Regions from separate parts of the Comamonas sp. Tr-654 genome, predicted to be linked through region 1. Evidence: riboswitches for the same ligand, from Rfam matches in the RefSeq annotation. Region 1 holds a riboswitch; the other holds the start of a gene.
The links. A riboswitch is a leader RNA that binds a small molecule or an ion and turns the genes downstream of it on or off. The one in region 1 is predicted to bind thiamine pyrophosphate.

Region 1 (4,132 bases):
GCATGGAAACGGAAAATAAAGCGGGTGCTAAGTTAAACCTCTGCACGGCGGCGCTTGCGTGCGCCAGGGGTGCAAGTGCTGTGCGCCAAAGTTCGGGCTCGCAGTTCAGCCACGATGCACGGCGACATCGAACTCGCGCGCCAGCGGCGAGTCGCTGTGGTCCAGCAGCTCCAGCACCACGTCCAGCATGGCGGGCGAGATCATGAAGCCGTGACGGTAGAGGCCGTTGACTTCCATGACGCGCGGAGTCAGCAGACGCACGGCGGGCAGATTATCGGGCAGGGTGGGGCGGCACTGGGTGGCGATCTCCACAATCCGGCCTTCGGCAAAGCCGGAGTGCACGGTATAGGCCGCGCTCAGCAGCTCCAGCGTGGAGCGCACGCTGGCCGGCGACATATCGTCGGACTCGATCTCGGTCGCGCCAATCACGAACAGATGGTCTTCCTTGGGCGCGATATAGATGGGGTAGCGTGGATGGATCAGGCGTGTGGGGCGCTGCAGCGTGACTTCGGGGGCATGGATGCGCACCACTTCGCCGCGAATGCCGCGCAGCTGCTTCCATTGGGTGCGGGCACCCAGGCCCCGGCAGTCGAACACGAAGTCGGGCTGACCGGCCTCGCCGGGGCGGAAGTCGCCAACCTCGCGCGGGCTCTCCCAGTGCAACTGCACGCCCAGTGCGCTGAGCTTGTCGACCAGCGCCGTCAGCAGCTGGCGGTTGTCCAGCTGGCCTTCGCCGGGCAGATAGACGGCCTGGTTGAAGCGCCCCTGCAGCGCGGGCTCGCAGTCCTGCAGCGCCGCGCCGGTCTTCTCCTGCATGGCCGGCAGGCTGGGGTTGATGCGCCGGTTTTTCTCCAGCAGGCCGAAAAAGCGCGCCGCGTCGCCCTGATCCTGGCGGTGCCAGAGAATCAGCGTGCCGTTTTGCTGCAGGAACACATGCTGCTCGAGCTGAGCTATCAGCTCGGGCCAGCGCTTGAGCCCATGCTGGCCCATGCGCACCACGCCGGGCTCGGTAATGGCCGACTCGGCCAGCGGCGCCAGCATGGCAGCCGCCACGCGCGCCGCAGCACCATCGCCTTGCGGGCCATGGGCGTCATAGAGGTCGATGGCATGACCGCGCTGAGCCAGGGCCAGCGACAGCAGACGGCCCATGAGGCCGCCGCCGAGAATTGCGATCTTTGAAGAAGCTTGTAGCAATGACATGTGCAAATCGTTTTCCATCCGGACACAGGAACAGGGCCATGTGCAGGACAAAACGCGGCATGCCTTGCGGCTTGTGAAACTCCCCACGCCAGCATGACCTGGATCGGGTGCAGGGGGCACAGGGCACGGATGGTGCTCTGGTGCGCAGCCGGTGGCTGGCGCAGCCCCAGGGTGTTTCTCAGTCCGCACAGGCTGATTGCCTGCGGGACACCCCTGTTTCGTCCGTTGGACATTACAGCACAACCGCAAACAGCACGCATTGACCATGCGCATGGGCGATAATTTTTGCCATGACAGTGATTGCTTCTTCCTCTATCTCCGGCGCCGCAAAAAAGCGCTATGCACGCGTGCTCTCCATCGCCGGCTCGGACAGCGGCGGTGGCGCCGGCATCCAGGCCGACCTCAAGACCTGTGCGGCACTGGGCTGCTACGGCATGACGGCGATCACGGCCATCACCGTGCAGAACACGCTGGGCGTGACGGGCATTCACGGCATTCCGCTCGATACCGTGCGCGGCCAGATCGATGCCGTTGTGCAAGACATAGGCGTCGATGCCGTCAAGATCGGCATGCTGGCCACCCCCGATGTGGTGAGCGTGGTGGCGGATGCGATCCGTCGCCACCAGATCAGGAACGTGGTGCTGGACCCCGTGATGGTGGCCACCAGTGGCGACCGCCTGATCGTTCCCGAGACGGCCCAGGCGCTGGTGCGAGAGCTGTTCCCGCTGGCGACGGTGATTACCCCCAATCTGGATGAAGCAGCTTTGCTGCTGGGTCGCAGCATCGACGGCATTGCAGCGCTGGATGCGGCCGTGGCCGATCTGCTGGCCATCGGAGCGCCTGCGGTGCTGCTCAAGGGCGGGCATCTGAGCGGCAATCTTGTCATGGATGTGCTGGGCCGGCAAGGTCAGCAGGCCAGCGACTATCTGCGCCTGCAGTCGCAGCGCATCGTCACCCATAACGGCCATGGCACGGGCTGCACGCTTTCGTCGGCGATTGCCTCCTTCCTGGCCCAGGGGCTGGTGCTGGAGGCCGCGGTGACCGAGGCGCGGCGCTATATCCTGGGCGCCATCGAGGCGGGGGCCGAGGTCTACACCGGCCAGGGCCAAGGCCCCCTCAACCACGGCTATGCGCCGCGCGCGCAGCTGATCGTCGAAGGCTGATTGCCGGCACTCGCAAAAAAGGCCTGCAACTGCAGGCCTTTACCTTTTGGGGCGCCTGTTGCCGGGCTTACCAGCCCCAGACCAGATTCTTGGCCACCCAGCCGCTCTGGCCGTTGCTGCGCTGGACCTGGGCCCAGCTGCCTTGCTTTTTCAGCGTCTGCAACACTTCATTTTGTTCCAGCTTGCCTACCCGGCTGTGCTTCTGGCCGGGGCCGGAGCGCAGATTGGCCGTGCGTGCAGTCACGACCATATGCGGGCTCTTGCTGGTCAGCGGGGCGTGGACCCATCCCAGCGTGGACTCATAGTCCTTCACGCGTAGCCACTGGCCCTTGCGCTGGGTGACTTGCAGCGGGTAGCCCTTGCTCAGTTCCCAGAGGGTCGCGGAGCGGGTGTTGGGCTGCTCGCGCACATTCACGGTCTTGCCCTTGATGCTGACGAATTCCTGGGCTTGTGCGAGGGCCGGCAGCAGGCCGGCGGTAAGCGCACCCAGCGCGATCAGGCTTGAAGTGGCGGCGGTGCGGATCCAGCGGTTGCAAGACACGGGGCAGATTCTCCTTTTATCGATTGAAAACATGCTGTAACCCCCATCGGACTTGCGTGTCTAGCTATAGTTCCTGTAGAAAGCTGACAGGGGCTGAACACCCAGCCAGCCATCAAGGAATGCCATGAACCAGCCAGTCCGCCCCCATGGGAGCGCCTCGTTGACCACCCGATTGATGCTTGCGATGACGGCTCTGGCCGCAGCAACGCTGCTCACGGCCTGCCAGAGTAGGGCGTCGGCGAATGCTCCAGCTGCAACACCTGCCGCCGCTGCGGCGGCAAAAGCCGGGGACCTGCAGATGCCGGGCCAGCAATTGCTGGCTGCTGCCGCGCAGGGCGATGCCGTGGCGGTGCGCAATCTGCTGGCCGGCAACGTGCCCGTCGACGTGCAGGACGCCCGCGGCAATACGCCTTTGCTGCTGGCCACGGCGGCCAACCATATCGAGGTCGCACGTTCGCTGCTGATGCATGGTGCCAGCCCCAATATCCGGAACCAGATGCAGGACAGCGCCTATCTGCTGGCCGGCGCGCAGGGCAGGCTGGAGATTGTGCGCATGACGATTTCCTATGGTGCCGATCTCAAGAGCACCAACCGCTATGGCGGCACGGCCCTGATTCCGGCCTGCGAGCGCGGTCATCTGGAAACAGCCCAGGCGCTGATCACGGCAGGTGTGGATGTGAACCATGTCAACCGGCTGGGCTGGACCTGTCTGATGGAGGCCGTGGTGCTCAGCGATGGCGGGCCGCGTCATCAGGCCATCATCCAGGCCCTGATCGATGCCAAGGCCGATCTGAACCTGCCCGACAAGGATGGGGTGACGGCCCTGGCCCATGCACGCCAGCGCGGGCAGCAGGCCGTGGTGCAACTGCTGCAGGCAGCGGGCGCCCGATAGAAGATAGGAAAGTAAGAAGTAAGGCTGAAATGCGCTGTCGCAGGGCGCTGGTTGCTATTGAATTTGAGTCTTGCTCAGGCGGCAACGGAGCGCGGCTGCAGCTGGCGTGTGGCGACTGCCACCGCAAAGGTCAGCGCCAGCGTGGGCAGGGCCGAGCCCAGGGCCGTGCTGACATAGGGCAGCAGGTGATAGAAGGCAATGCCCAGCACCCAGATGGCCACGGCATCCCAGCGCACGGCGGGCGCTTTTTGCATCAGCTCCACGGCATCGGTACCAAAGGCCAGGCGACCCAGCATCACGCCGAACAGCGGCACAAAGCAGGAGCTGAGCAACAGC
Region 2 (4,132 bases), on a different contig from region 1:
CAGGCCTGCATCGAGCTTCCAGCGCGGCGCAAAGGCCCAGGAGGCTTGCAGATAGGGGTCGATGCTGGTGAGGGTATTGCGCTCGTCGCGCACCAGATCGCCGACCACGCCCAGCTGGTTGCCCACAAAGTTCTTGTAGCCCTGGCGGTCTTCCCTGACGGTATTGGCGGCCAGGCCGGCAATCAGGCTCAGGCTGCCGCTGCCCAGTTCGTATTTGCCGCTCCAGCGTGCATCGATGCCGCCATAGTCGCGCTTGAGGCCGATCACTCCGCCTCTGTAGCCAGTCTGTGAGGCCTTGGGTGTGGACTGAAACTGCATCATTTCACGTTGACCGGCATAAGCCATGAAGCGCAGCGCCTGGCCTGCGCCCAACTCGCGTTCATAGGTTAGGCCGGCTTGGGTCTGCTTGACGCTCTTGCGCGAGTTGTATGTCAGCGCATTTGGCGTGGTCATCTTAGGATTCTTGGCCCAGTTCATTGGCTCTATGCCACCGGGGTCCTTCGCATCTATGTCCACATGATTGGCCACCAGGGTCAGCTGACTGTATTCGTCGGGCTTGACATCGATGCGGGCGTTGAACAGGTTTTTGTCCGCTGCGCTCTGGGCCCGGTAGCCGTCGGTCAGAAAACGGCTGGCGCTAAGCACATAGCCAATCCCGTTGGCTTCGCCCTGAGCCTTGAGGCCCAGTCGCTTCTGGCCGTCGCTTCCCAGCGCAAAGCTGCTTTCCACCGAGGGCGCTCCCTCGCCGCGTTCGGTATAGGCATTGATCACGCCGCCAGAGGCGTTGCCATAGAGCGCGGAGTAGGGGCCGCGCAGCACTTCCACGCGCTCCAGCGAGGCGATATCGATATTGTTGGTCTGACCCTGGCCATCCGGCATGGTGGAGGGAATGCCGTCCACATAGATCTGTATGCCGCGCACGCCGAAGGTGGAGCGCGCGCCAAAGCCGCGAATGGATAGCTGCAGGTCTTGCGCGTAGTTCTGGCGGTTCTGCAGCTGCAGGCCCGGAGCGGCGCTCAGGGACTCCGAGAGATTGACCTGCAGATTGCGCTCGCGCATGCGCTCGCCATCGAGCACGGTGACGGAGGCCGGGGTCTGCTCCAGTGCAGACTGCTGCAAGGTGCTTCGCACGGTGACTTCGGACAGCTGGGGCAGCTCTGGCTGGGCGGCGGCTTGCTGGGCCATTGCGGACTGTGCCGTCAGCAGCAGTCCGGCGGCGGCCACAGGCCAGCCTGCCAGATGGCAAAGGCGCGAAAAATGCATGTAAATATCTCTGGGGCTTGGGGCGGGCGTTCGGTGCCCTGGATGATTTGCAAGCGTCTGCTGACACAGTCCATGACCTCGACAGGCCGCGCTTTCAGGCATGGCGCATATGCGCCATTGTCGGCGCCGTGGCAAGTTAGGTCCCAGGCAGCTTGCAGTGCTGGGTCGATTGTATTTGGGCAGCAGTGTTTTGATGTTTTTGCCGTAGATGTCCTTCCTACCTGTGCTGGAGCCTTACCCCAGGTTACAAGTGACGCGACTTTCATGCGGCAGCTCGGGCCCCGTGCAGCGACGCCGTTGGGGTAAGATGGCGCCGCGCTCCGGGGTGCACACCAGTGCTGAGATCTACACCCGCGAACTTGACCCGGTTCATACCGGCGGAAGAAGAGCTTGCAAGCTGACCTCAGGGCAGTGCGTTCTCGCATGGTCAGCAAGCCTTCGGAGCATGACGTCCCCGCTCTCGAAGGAATTTCATGGACAAGGCCGCTTCGCTGGTCGCCGATCTGCTTGCTTTCATCGCAATGGATGACTGCACCGACGACCAGTTCAACCAACTCGCCCTGCGGCTTTTCGCCTATCAGTACGAATGCAATGCGCCGTTTCGCAGCTTTTGCCAGCGACGCGGTGCCACGCTGCGCAATGTCAGGAGCTGGCGCGATGTTCCGGCCGTGCCCATCGATGCCTTCAAGGCGATGGAGCTGCGCAGCGAGCCGCCATCGCCCGCCGAGCGTGTATTCATGACCAGCGGCACCACAGGCCGCGCCGCACGTGGACGTCATTTCCATCCGCAGCTCGATGTCTACGACCTGTCCATGAAGCGCTATTTCGCCCGACGTTTCATGCATGGTCTGGAACGCATGCCCATGGGCATTCTGTTTCCCGATGAGCAGGCCATGCCCAATTCCTCGCTGGCCCACTATCTGGCCCTGGCCTGTTCCGAATTCGGTTCGGCCGGCAGCCGCTACTACCTGAACTCGGAAGGGCTGGACATGCCGGCCCTGTGTGCAGCGCTGGAGGAGTCCGAGCGCAGCGGCCAGCCCTTTGCCCTGCTGGGCGCGAGCTTCAGCCTGGTCCATGTCATGGATGCCCTGCGTGAACAGGGCCGCAGCTTCCGCTTGCCTGCGGGCAGCCGCGTGCTGGATACGGGCGGCTACAAGGGGCAGTCGCGCGAGCTGCCGCTTGAAGAGTTCTATGCCGAGCTTTCGCAGCTGCTGGGTGTTCCGCGCAGTCTGTGCCTCAATATGTATGGCATGACGGAGCTGAGCACCCAGTTCTATGACGATGGCAATGCGGCGCTGCCTTCGGTCAAGTCCGGTCCGCACTGGATCCGTTCGCGTCTGGTCGAGCCGATCACCGGCAGGGACGTGGCAGCTGGTGAGCGCGGCATTCTGGTGCATTGCGATCTGGCCAACTACAACGCGGTGACCACCATCCTGACCGAGGATGTGGGCCTGTGGGCGGGCCAGCAGGAAAAAGACGGCTTTTTGCTGCTGGGGCGCGCCGAGGGCGCTGCCGCCAAGGGATGCTCGCTGGCGGTTGAAGAGTTTGTGAAAGCTGCCGGCGCATGAGCGAGCAGCGCAAGCTAAAGCGTATCAAGGCAGGCTATCTGCCGGGCCTGAACGACGATGAAGTGCAGTGGCAGACGCTGGACTTCGAGTCTCGGGACGGCCAGAGGCTGGAAGTCAGTGTGCCCGTGCTGACGGCGCAGCAGATGCGGGATCTGGCCGGTCGCGTGCGCGCGGCCGCGGCCATCCATCTACGCCCCATGCCGGTAGCCGAGATCATCGATGCCGTCGATCGTGCGATGGCCCGCCTGCTTGATCGCAACGACATCTACCGCCAGCAGGCCGAAGCCTGGCTGCCTGTGGTCAGCGGCTATGACGCCGATATGGTGCGGCTGGGGCTGACAGGGTTTTTCAAGACCTTTCGTGCAGCGCAGCTCAAGCGCTTTGTGGCCGAGGATTTTGCCAACCCGGCAGTGCTCGACGGCTTTCAGCCGGCAGCCAAGGGCGGGGCCGTACGGGCTTTCGGCCCGGACCTGCTGGTGCATAGCTGGGCCGGCAACGTGCCTGCGCTGTCGCTGTGGAGCCTGGTCTGCGGCTTGCTGGTCAAGGCCCCTGCGATAGGCAAGCTGGCCAGTGCCGAGCCCTTGTTTGCAGGCTGGTTTGCGCGCCTGCTTGCCGAGGTGCATCCGCCGCTGGCCGATTGCCTGGCCGTGGTCTGGTGGCGCGGCGCGGGCGGCGAGGAGGCCGACGCGCTCTATGCCCAGGCCGATACGGTGCTGGCCTACGGTGGCAACCAGACTCTGGATGCGCTGCGCCGTCGCCTGCCCGTGACGACGCGCTTTTTGCCCCATGGCCACAAGCTGGGCTTTGGCCTGATCGGTGCGCAGGCGCTGGATACGCTCAAGGCTCCTGGCATGGCAAGGCTGGCCGCCTGGGACGTGATGCGCTACGACCAGCAGGGCTGCTACTCGCCCCATGTGTTCTATGTGCAGCGTGGGGCACCGGTTTCGCCGCGTGCTTTTGCCGACTATCTGGCGGCCGAGCTTGCCAATCTGCAGCGACGTTTCGCACGCCGCGAGCTGGATCTGGAAGAAGCGGCGGCGCTGGCCCGCTGGCAGCAGAGCATGGAGTGGGGCGGCGAAGCTCACCAACTGCTGGGGCCTGTGGATGCGTCCTGGAGCGTGGCCTACAGCGAGAGTCTTCAGCCTCTGGCACCGACAGCGCTGTACCGCACGATTGCGGTGGTGGCCGTGGACCGGCTCGATGCAGTGCTGCCCGTGGTGGGCGCTCAGCGTGACTATCTGCAGACCGCCGGCATTGCTGCCAGCCCCGAAGAGCTGTACCGCCTGGCGGGGCTGTTGGGT

Region 2: linked by a shared signal. The riboswitch ahead of F3J24_RS24555 (long-chain fatty acid--CoA ligase) and the one ahead of F3J24_RS04530 (FAD-dependent oxidoreductase) in region 1 are both predicted to bind thiamine pyrophosphate.

Annotation. Positions count from the first base shown of each region.
Region 1 is NZ_VWWQ01000001.1:994,841-998,972, reverse strand. It holds gene F3J24_RS04530 (FAD-dependent oxidoreductase) at 106-1,200, opposite strand; TPP riboswitch at 1,264-1,425, opposite strand; gene thiD (bifunctional hydroxymethylpyrimidine kinase/phosphomethylpyrimidine kinase) at 1,491-2,363, shown strand; gene F3J24_RS04520 (SH3 domain-containing protein) at 2,431-2,904, opposite strand; gene F3J24_RS04515 (ankyrin repeat domain-containing protein) at 3,029-3,796, shown strand; gene F3J24_RS04510 (cytosine permease) at 3,871-4,132, opposite strand, start outside.
Region 2 is NZ_VWWQ01000012.1:9,267-13,398, reverse strand. It holds gene F3J24_RS24560 (TonB-dependent receptor) at 1-1,263, opposite strand, end outside; TPP riboswitch at 1,575-1,666, shown strand; gene F3J24_RS24555 (long-chain fatty acid--CoA ligase) at 1,737-2,831, shown strand; gene F3J24_RS24550 (acyl-CoA reductase) at 2,828-4,132, shown strand, end outside.